3 regions of the Arthrobacter sp. B3I9 genome follow, and region 1 is predicted to be linked to each of the others. Evidence: riboswitches for the same ligand, from Rfam matches in the RefSeq annotation. Region 1 holds a riboswitch; each other region holds the start of a gene.
What was found. A riboswitch is a leader RNA that binds a small molecule or an ion and turns the genes downstream of it on or off. The one in region 1 is predicted to bind thiamine pyrophosphate.
Positions count from the first base shown of each region.

Region 2: it holds a riboswitch for thiamine pyrophosphate, as region 1 does, so the genes downstream of both, thiO (glycine oxidase ThiO) here and thiC (phosphomethylpyrimidine synthase ThiC) in region 1, are expected to answer to the same signal.
Region 3: it holds a riboswitch for thiamine pyrophosphate, as region 1 does, so the genes downstream of both, QFZ65_RS02715 (ECF transporter S component) here and thiC (phosphomethylpyrimidine synthase ThiC) in region 1, are expected to answer to the same signal.

Region 1 covers NZ_JAUSYO010000001.1:1,856,492-1,859,852, reverse strand. Annotated here, with positions in the region: gene QFZ65_RS08685 (amidohydrolase family protein) at 1-992, opposite strand, end outside; TPP riboswitch at 1,086-1,193, shown strand; gene thiC (phosphomethylpyrimidine synthase ThiC) at 1,188-3,023, shown strand; gene QFZ65_RS08675 (alpha/beta fold hydrolase) at 3,020-3,361, opposite strand, start outside.
Region 2 covers NZ_JAUSYO010000001.1:1,474,661-1,478,021, reverse strand. Annotated here, with positions in the region: gene QFZ65_RS07040 (thiazole synthase) at 1-362, opposite strand, end outside; gene thiS (sulfur carrier protein ThiS) at 368-604, opposite strand; gene thiO (glycine oxidase ThiO) at 601-1,872, opposite strand; TPP riboswitch at 1,921-2,054, opposite strand; gene thiE (thiamine phosphate synthase) at 2,081-2,776, shown strand; gene QFZ65_RS07020 (ferritin-like fold-containing protein) at 2,854-3,361, opposite strand, start outside.
Region 3 covers NZ_JAUSYO010000001.1:559,494-562,854, reverse strand. Annotated here, with positions in the region: gene QFZ65_RS02720 (ABC transporter ATP-binding protein) at 1-883, opposite strand, end outside; gene QFZ65_RS02715 (ECF transporter S component) at 930-1,562, opposite strand; TPP riboswitch at 1,630-1,769, opposite strand; gene QFZ65_RS02710 (GAF domain-containing SpoIIE family protein phosphatase) at 2,149-3,270, shown strand.

The DNA of each region.
Region 1 (3,361 bases):
TCCGCACTCGCGCCCTCGCTGATCGCCTCCGCGCCCAGCCAGGCCCGTGCAGCCCAGGACGCGGCGTCGAGGGCGGCCGCAGCCGGAAGTCCGGCCGAGTGCAGCGCCAGGACTTCATCGACAATCCGCCCGTGCTTGATGACGCTGCCTGCATCCGTTCCGGCGTAGATCCGTACTCCCGCCTCGTATGCCTCCTGAATCCGCTCGCCCCGGCGCTCCCAGAGCAAACGCATGTGGGCGGCGTAGCGGGGGAATTTGGCCTCGGCCTGCGCCGCGATCTGCGGGAAGGTTGCGATGTTGATCAGCGTGGGCACGACCGGCACGCTTTGCTCCACGAAGCGCGGCAGGTGCCGCGGGAGCAGGCCGGTCGCATGCTCGATGCAGTCGATGCCGGCGTCGAGCATGTCGTCCAGCGTGTCCTCCGCAAAGCAGTGCGCCGTGACCCTTGCGCCCTCGTCATGGGCCGCCTGCACAGCGTCCCTGAGCGCCCGGGCCGGAAAGCTGGGGGCGAGGTCTCCGGCGTCGCGGTCGATCCAGTCCCCCACCAGCTTGACCCACCCGTCGCCGGCCCGGGCCTGCTTGCGAACGGCTTCCACCAGATCCTCCGGCTCCACTTCGACGGCGAACCCGCGGAGGTAGCGCCGGGTTCTCGCGATGTGCCGGCCGGAGCGGATGATGCGCGGCAGGTCTTCCCGGCGCTGCAGCCAGCGGGTATCGTGCACGGCGCCGGCGTCCCTCACGAGCAGGGTGCCGGCGTCGCGGTCGGTGAGTGCCTGCGCCTCGGCCACCGCGTCCGGAACGTCTCCGCCAGGGCCGAGGCCGATGTGGCAGTGCGCGTCAACCAGTCCTGGGATGACCCATCCGTCCAGCACGCGGTCCGCCGCGGCGGCGGGACGGTGGGACGTCAGGATCCCGCCGACGGACCAGAGCCCGCGGCGTTCCCGGTCCGGTCCGGTGAGGACGGGACCGCTGAACTCGATGATGCTGCTCATGCATCCAGCCTAATCCGCCGGACGTTCCGGCCGCCCGGCGCAAGGCTTTGCTGCCCCTGACAGCGCCTGCCCGCCACGCTGTGGTAGCTTCGTCTACGACCACACGGGTGCCCCTGCAGGGGCTGAGATCGGGCTGAAGCAGCCTGCGACCGTTGAACCTGTCCGGGTAATGCCGGCGAAGGAAGTGAGTATTCCGTGAATACGCCATTGACACAGCACAGCCCTGTCCAAAACCAGCCGGTCCAAAACCAGCCTGTCCGGGATGAGGCCGTGGGCACCACCCAGTCACTGAAGGCCCACTCGCTGGCCTTCGCCACCGACCCAGAACACGGCATCCGCGTTCCGGTGACCGAGATCGCCCTGGCGGACTCCCCCGGAGGAGCCCGCAATGACCCGTTCCGGGTCTACCGCACCGCGGGCCCTGGAAGCGATCCGGTCCGGGGTTTGGAGCCCCTCCGTACGCCATGGATCGAAGCCCGGGCGGACACCGAACCCTATGCCGGCCGGCAGCGGGACCTGCTCGACGACGGAAAATCCGCCGTGCGCCGGGGTGCCGCTTCCGCCGAGTGGCGGGGGCTTCGCCCGGTGCCGCGCCGCGCGCTCCAGGGCCGGACGGTGACGCAGATGCGCTACGCCCGGGACGGGATCATCACCCCGGAGATGCGGTTCGTGGCGCTGCGGGAGAATTGTGACGTCGAGCTGGTCCGCAGCGAGGTGGCCGCGGGCCGCGCCATCATCCCCAGCAACGTCAACCATCCCGAATCCGAGCCGATGATCATCGGGAAGGCCTTCCTGGTGAAGATCAACGCCAACATCGGCAATTCGGCGGTGACCAGTTCGATCGCCGAAGAAGTCGACAAACTCCAGTGGGCGACGCAATGGGGCGCGGACACCGTCATGGACCTCTCCACCGGGGACGACATCCACACCACCAGGGAGTGGATCATCCGCAACTCCCCCGTCCCCATCGGAACCGTCCCGATTTACCAGGCCCTGGAGAAGGTCAACGGTCAAGCGAACGAACTCACGTGGGAGATTTTCCGCGACACTGTGATCGAACAGTGCGAGCAGGGCGTGGACTACATGACCATTCACGCCGGGGTGCTGCTGCGCTATGTGCCTCTGACCGCCAACCGGGTCACCGGAATAGTGTCGCGCGGCGGTTCCATCATGGCGGGCTGGTGCCTGGCGCACCACGAGGAGAACTTCCTGTACACCCACTTCGACGAGCTCTGCGAGATTTTTGCCAAGTACGACGTCGCGTTCTCACTGGGCGACGGCCTGCGGCCCGGAGCGACGGCGGACGCCAACGATGCTGCGCAGTTCGCCGAGCTGGACACCCTCGCCGAACTGACGCAGCGGGCCTGGGAGTTCGACGTGCAGGTCATGGTGGAAGGCCCGGGGCATGTCCCGTTCCATCTGGTCCGGGAGAATGTCGAGCGGCAACAGGAGCTTTGCAAGGGCGCCCCCTTTTACACGCTCGGACCGCTGGTGACGGACATCGCTCCCGGCTATGACCACATCACCTCCGCGATCGGCGCTACGGAGATCGCCCGGTACGGCACCGCCATGCTTTGCTACGTCACGCCCAAGGAGCACCTGGGGTTGCCGAACAAGGACGACGTGAAGACCGGGGTGATCACCTACAAGATCGCCGCCCATGCGGCCGACCTGGCCAAGGGCCACCCCGGGGCGCACGAGCGCGATGATGCCCTGTCCAAGGCCCGCTTTGAATTCCGCTGGCGTGACCAGTTCGCGTTGTCGCTGGACCCCGTGACGGCGGAAGCGTTCCACGACGAGACGCTGCCCGCGGAACCGGCCAAGACGGCGCATTTCTGCTCGATGTGCGGGCCCAAGTTCTGTTCCATGCGGATCAGCCAGGACATCCGCAAGGAATACGGCTCTGCTGATTCGCAGGCCGCTCTGGCCTCCATGGCGGCCGGGATGCGGGCCAAGAGCAGCGAGTTCCTCGCCTCGGGCGGCAAGGTCTACCTGCCGGAACCTTCCCTTGGCGGACCCGCAGCCGGCTAAGACGCCTGGGCGTGCCGGCGCCGGCCGACGTCGGCGATGAAGGACCGGATGACCCGGTCGCCCTCGCTGGAATCCTGCGGCCGGTGCCCGCCCGGCGCGACGCGGTGCAGGGCGCCGGTCTCACGAAGGTAGCCGGCGATTTCCTCATAAAGCGGCTCCCAGCCGCCGGTCAGGACCAGTGTGGGCACGCCGGGGACGATCTGCAGGGGTGCTTCCCACGAGGGTGCCTGCAGCCTCAGCCGCCTGGCCTCGCGCTGTTGTTCAACGGTCGGTCCCGCGGAGGGTGCACTTGGGCCGTCCGCCGGGCCCGAGGCCGCAAAGGCCCTGCGCACGTACTC
Region 2 (3,361 bases), 380 kb from region 1:
GTCTGCTCGTCGGCAATGACCTCCAGCTTCACCCAGTCCGTTTCGAGGGCTTCGCGGGCCAGTTCGGCGGTCAGCACGGCGTCCCGGGCGGTGAAACAGCCCGCCGTGTTGGGCAGCACGCGGATATTGCTCTCAACCAGCAGCTGGAACAGGGATCCCGTCTCCGCAGGTGAATAGCGCCGCATGGCCACGGTGGTCAGTTCGGTGCCTGACGCCAGGAGGGCCGCCCCGAGGCCGTGGAGGCTCGGAGCCCCGCCGGTCCCCATGATCAGCCGTGACCCAAGCTGCACGCCGTCGACGACGAACGGGTCATCGGTTCCGGTGGACGCACCCGGAGCTGCGGTGAGTGTTGTTTCTTCCATGCTTTTCAGCCTCCCTGTACTGCCGTAACCAGCTCGATGTCGTCCCCGTCGGCGAGCGCCGTGCCGTGCCACTGGCTGCGGGGCACCACCCCTGCGTTGCGGGCGACGGCGATGCCCAGCCTTCCGCCGTCCGCGGACTGCCCGTTCGGGGCCAGCGTCCGCCCGGTGACCTGGGTGACCAGGGTGCTGACGGAGGCGCCGTCGGGGACTGTGTGCTCCACGCCGTTGAGTTTGATGTTCATGGTGTGTCCTTTCTAGTGTCTGTGTGGGCCCCGGGCTGCTGCGGGTTTGGGTTCTGGGCGGAGAACCTGTCCGGCCGGAAACGGCTCCAGCGGGCGTCCGCCCGGCCGTCCAGCAGCTGCCGGCAGATCCGCGCGGCCACGGGCGTCAGCAGGATCCCGTGCCGGAAGAAGCCGGTGGCGATGGTGAGTCCCGCAACGTCGCCCGCGCCGCCCGAGGCCCGGTCCGGAACGCGGCCCAGCAAGGGGGCGTTGTCCGGGGTGGCGGGCCGCGACCGGGCGGTGGCTTCCAGCAGTTCCAGCTCCGCGACGGCAGGCAGCAGTTGCTGCGCATCGCGCAGCAACTGATAGACGCCGCCGGCAGAGACTGCACCCGGGCCGGTCGCGGTCCGCTCCCCCGGGCCGTCTTCGCGCTGGGTGGCCCCGATCACCACCGTGCCGTCCTGCCGCGGCACAATGTACACCGGCACCCCGCGGACCAGCCCGCGCACGGTGGAGCCCAGCAGCGGCCGCAGCCGGACCGGCACCCGGAGCCGAAGGATGTCGCCGTGGACCGGGCGCAGCGGCAGCCGCAGCCCGGGCGGGAGCCCGCCCAGCCCGGCAGCACCCAGGCCGTTGGCCACGATCGTCTCCCCGGCGAGGAGCTCACCTCCGCCGGCCAGGCGAACGCCGCCGACCCGTCCGTCCTGCCAGAGCAGCCCTGTGGCGCGGCGCCGCAGGGCGTGGCTTCCGCCGTCGGCAGCCAGCAGCGCCGCGATCCGGGCCAGCAGGAGGCGGGGGTCCACCTGGTGGTCGGCGGGAATGTCGAAAGCACAGGAGATGCCAGGGCTCAGCAGGGGTTCGCGGGCGCGGGCTTCACGCACCGTCAGCGGCTCCACCGTGAGGCCACAGGCCCGCTGTACGGTCCGGAGGTCCGCTAGCGCCTGCCGGTCAGCCGCGTCGGCGCCGACCGCGAGGGTCGGCGTCGTGAGGTAACCGGTTCCGGGATCCCCGGCTTCCCCGGCCACGGGCTGGAGCTGCGTGGTGGGCTGGAGCTGCGCGGCGAAGCCGGGCCAGAGCCGGGAGGACTCGAGCATCAGCTCCAGCAGGCCCTCCTCCTGGTAGTGGAGTTCACTCACCGGGGCAAGCATGCCGGCCGCGGCCCAGCTGGCCCCGGTGCCGGGGGCGTCGTCGATCAGGGCCACTGTGCGGCCCGAGCGGCGCAGCTCCCAGGCGATGCCGTGCCCGACCAAGCCTCCGCCGATCACGGCAACGTCGTAATACTGCCCCATTTGCGCGTCTTCAGCGGCGGCGCTGGCATCTTTCAGTCCGGCTGTAGTGCCGATGACGGAATCCTTCCCTACGCCGGTACTAACCGGATCAGGTCAAGCGGTCGGCTCTGATGCCCTCTCAGCCCTGGGGCGCCGGGCGCCAATGGCGCACGGTGCAGCAACGGGCTCCCGCGGTATGGGCCCAGTCTAGAGGAACTAGGCTTGTGGCATGAGCCGGAACGACGTCCACACCACCGCCCGCCTGTATCTGTGCACCGATGCCCGCAAGGACCGCGGCGACTTCGAGGCCTTCATCAATGCCGCTTTCGCCGGCGGCGTCGACATCATCCAGCTGCGGGACAAGTCCTTGGAGGCCGCCGAGGAACTTGAGCTGCTCGAGGTCCTGCACCAGGCCGCGCACCGGCACGGCCGGCTCTGGGCGGTCAACGACCGGGCGGACCTGGCCGCCCTGTCCGGCGCGCCGGTGTTCCACATCGGACAAAAGGACATCACGCTGCCCGCCGCGAGGGGCTTCCTCGGCAAGGAGGCCGTCATCGGTCTCTCCACCCATAGCCCCGAACAGGTCGACGCCGCCATCGCCGCTTCCCCGGGCCGCAGCGGGCTGGACTACTTCTGCGTCGGACCCCTCTGGGCCACGCCCACCAAGCCGGGGCGCGCCGCCGTCGGGCTGGAGCTGGTCCGGTACGCCGCGGACGCGATCCGCCGCGCGGAGGAGGCCAGCATCGGCAAGGTGGACGGCGTGGTGCCCTGGTTCGCCATCGGCGGCATCGACCTGGGAAACGTGGAGCAGGTGGTGCAGGCAGGTGCCCGCCGCATCGTGGTGGTCCGCGCCATCACCGAGGCCGATGATCCCGAGGCCGCCGCCCGTGCCCTGCTCGCGGCCCTCGACGCCGCGGACGTCTAAAACCCGCGGACGTCTGACGCCGACCGGCGGACGCCGGCGGATGCAGGCAGGCCGCAGGCCGGCCTCTGGCGGGGCCGTTACCCGGCCAGCCCCAGCTGCGTCATCCGGAGTGAGTGACTGGCCGCGAGCTGGGCCGTCAGTTCCCTGACCAGCTCACGGAACGGCTCCCCGTCCAGTCCGGCCAGTCCGCTGAGGAACGCGTGCTCAAAGCTGACCCGCCGGGCCTGCGCCAGGACCTCCCCCAGCAGCCGCCTCGCCCACAGGGCAAGCCGCGAAGCCAGCCTGGGGTCATCCGCAAGGGCCGCCGTCAGCCGGTCCCGCAGCAGGGACGTGACCTCCTTGTCGGCCTGGATCCGTTCAGCCAGCTCCCGGGTCGGCGTGTCGACGTAGCCGGCGACGGCGCGGTAGAAGTCGGCGGAGACCGTGTCGATCACGTACGCCTTCATGAGCGCCTCAAACCAGTCGGCCGGACGGGTGCGCTGATGGAAGTGGTCCACGGAAGGCTGGAAGGGCAGCATGGCCACCTCCGGATCCCTGCCCATGTCATCCAGCCGTGCGCTGACCTGTTCGTAATGCTGGAATTCG
Region 3 (3,361 bases), 1.3 Mb from region 1:
CGGGCGAACCAAGCGAGCCGTGAACGGCCCTGGCCGGCCGTGCGCGGGTCTGCGGCACGTAGCCCGGGACCCAGACGCCCGCTGCGGTGAGCATGTCCCGGGCCTGCGCGAGCACCCGGTCGGGCGGACCGTCAATCAGTACGGCGGGTTCGGTCGCGGAGCCGGGCTGGAGGACCACTATCCGGTCCACTGTGTCCTTCCACACCGCCACCCGGTGCTCCACCACCACAAGCGTGGCTCCAGTCTTCTCCAGGCAGCGGCCCACCGCGTCCCGGACTTCCAGGACACCCGCGGGGTCGAGGTTGGCAGTGGGTTCGTCCAGCAGGATAAGACCTGGCCGCATTGCCAGGATCCCGGCCAAGGCCAGGCGCTGCTTCTGGCCGCCGGACAGGGCCGACGTCGGATGGTCCAGCGGCAGCCCGCCGAGCCCGACGTCGTCGAGCGCTTCCCGGACCCGGGGCCAGATCTCCGCCGGGGGCACCGACAGGTTTTCCGCGCCGAACGCGACGTCATCGCCGAGCCTGGAAAGCACCACCTGGGTCTCGGGGTCCTGCTGCACCAGCCCGGACCGGCCCCGCTGCGCCCGGGGCGCGGCACCGTCGATGTGCAGGATGCCGGTTTCGTCCGCATCGTCCACGGCGGCCCCGGCGGCCCCCGCGGAAGTGTCACCGGCGGCCCCGCCGGAATTGTCGCCGAGGACCCCCGCGAGGGCGTGGAGCAGCGTCGACTTGCCCGAGCCCGAGGGCCCCAGCAGCAGCACGCGTTCCCCGGGGTTGATGTCGAGGTCCAGGGCGTTAACAGCAGGCCGGGACCGGCCCGCGTGCCGCCAGCCCCAGCCCCGGGCGGCGACCCGGGCCGGCCGGACGTGGCTGGTGAAGGTCATAATCCGCGAGCCGTCCTCACTGGTCCCGTCAGGAGCATTGCCGTCTTCAGGAGAACACGGGCTCCGTGGCGGCCTTGCGGGAGGCGAACGAGCTCAGCACCCCGGTCTTCGCCAGGCCGCGGGTGGCGAGCCAGGAAAGCCCGCCGGCGATGACCGCACCGGAGATGGCCGTGAAGATGATGTAGGCAAGCTTGTCCCCGCCGGCATAGGCGATGTTCCAGCCCCAGGGCAGGAAGGAATCGTTGAGTCCGCAGAAGAGCCCGGCACCGGCACCGGCCAGCAGGGACGCGGGCAGATTGAACTTCCTGTAGACCAGGGCGGCAAACACCAGTTCCGCGCCGAGTCCCTGCAGGACGCCCGAGATCAGCACGGTCGTTCCGTACTGGGATCCCATGATCAGCTCACCGGTTGCGGCAACGGCCTCGCAGAAGAGGGCGGCCCCCGGCTTGCGGACAATGAGCATGCCCAGGACGGCGGGGATCATCCAGCCGCCCGCATAGAGGCCGGTCAGCGGCGGGTACAGCGCGTTGACCGGAGCCGAAATCAGGTTTGCGCCCTGGGACCAGGCCCAGAAGATGACGCCGCCGGCCACGGCGATCAGTGCGGCCACCACAATGTCCACGACGCGCCAGTTGTAGTTGCGCCGGGTGATGCCTTGATGGGTAGAAATGCCAGTCATGTCGTCCTCCTGAGGAACAGGAGGGGAGGGTACTCGGCCGGTCGCGGCTTCCGCCGCTCCGCCGGGCACTCTGAGAAGCTCGACTCCCTTGCGCCGGTACTAACCGGATCAGGTTCGAGGGTCTGCGGCTGTCCGCACTCTCAGCGCCCACCGATGGTCCCTGGATTCCTCCAGTTGGCCGACGGCGGCGCTCCCCTGTCGTATTTAAGATCACCCTTATGGGCGCTGTCAGTTTACACCCGGACGGCCGGGTTGCCTGCGGGTGGCCGTTCCAACGCCCGGGGCGCCGGGGGGGGGTTGGACGCTTGTTCAAAGCCGCCCTGGTCACAGAGCGGAGTGGTGCGCCGGCGGGGCCCCGATCGGCGGTAGGGTAGCCCTGACCGGCGTACTGCTGGTCGGCGCCGGCCTTTGTTATTTGAGTGTGGGTATGGTCGAGCGCTGAATGACACTGTGTGACCCAAAGACGGCCTGACCGTTCAGATGCGAAGGACTTATGACGACCACGGGCGACCGAACTCAACCTCAATTCGATGGGGTTGAAGCCCCGGAGTGGGCACGGTTGGAAGACGTGTCCAGAACGCGCCTTTTGGACACCCCTCCAGAGGAACGCTTTGACCGGATCACGCGGCTGGCCCAAGGGCTCTTTGGCGTCAGCGGGGCCAGTATTTGCCTTCTCGGCGAGAACCGGCAGTACCTGAAATCGTTCGTTGGTCCCCTCTCCCGCGAGTCGGAACGTCCCGGAACCTTCTGCACGGAGACGATTAAGTCCCCGAAAACGATGATCGTCGAAAACGCCCTTACCGACGAACGTTTCAAGCAGAGTCCGTTCGTGACGGGCTATCCCCACATCCAGTTCTACGCTGGTTGCCCCCTTACCGGGCCTGGCGGAACCCATGTCGGAGTGTTCTGCATCATCGACCAGTCGCCCAGGACGTTCAGTGCAGAACAGCAAAAGATTCTCGAGGACCTGACCGCGATCATCCAGCGGGAGATGAACCTCTCATGGGACATCGACAACGGCGCCCGCGTCCAACGCGCCCTGCTGCCAGCCACCCCCCTTGCTCCTGCAGGGTACTCGCTGGGCACCTGCTTCTACCCGGCATTCGGGCTCAGCGGAGACTTCTACGACCTCGGCACCACGCCGTCCGGGCTATTCCGGGTCACCGTCGGCGACGCCATGGGCAAGGGCATTGGGCCGGGACTTGTCGCCGGAACGGTCGGGGCCGCCTTCGCGCGCACCGGCTGGCATGCCGACCCGTCCCGCATCTTTGAGGATGTAGCGGAAAACCTCGATGAGACGCTGGCACGGCTTGGGTCCTACGCCACGGTCTTCCACGCGGCAATCGACCCGGTGACCGGTGTGGGCCGCTACGCGGATGCCGGCCAGGGACTGAGCTATATCCTGCGTGCCGACAACACCATCGAGCGCCTCTCCCCCACCGGTCCGCCTCTGGGACTGGTCCCCGGCCCGAATTGGGACACGCAGACCTTTACGCTGGACCCCGGGGACGCCATCCTGGTTCCGACGGACGGTCTCCTGGACCTGCACGGCGGCGATCTGGGCCGGCTCGCCGCCGCGATCGCTGACCTCCGGGGGGACGTCGATCCGGCCGCGGCCGTCAGGGAACTTTGCGACCGGCGGGGAAAGCGCGTCCTGCTCGACGACATCACGGCGGTCCTTCTCCGGCGAGACACCCAATCGGCCTGAGGCCGGCCGCCGGACTGCAGCTGCTCGGCGGCGCCGCGGCGGACGGCCATTCCGTCCGGGACAGGGACGCTAGGCTAGGAGAAGCCTTGTC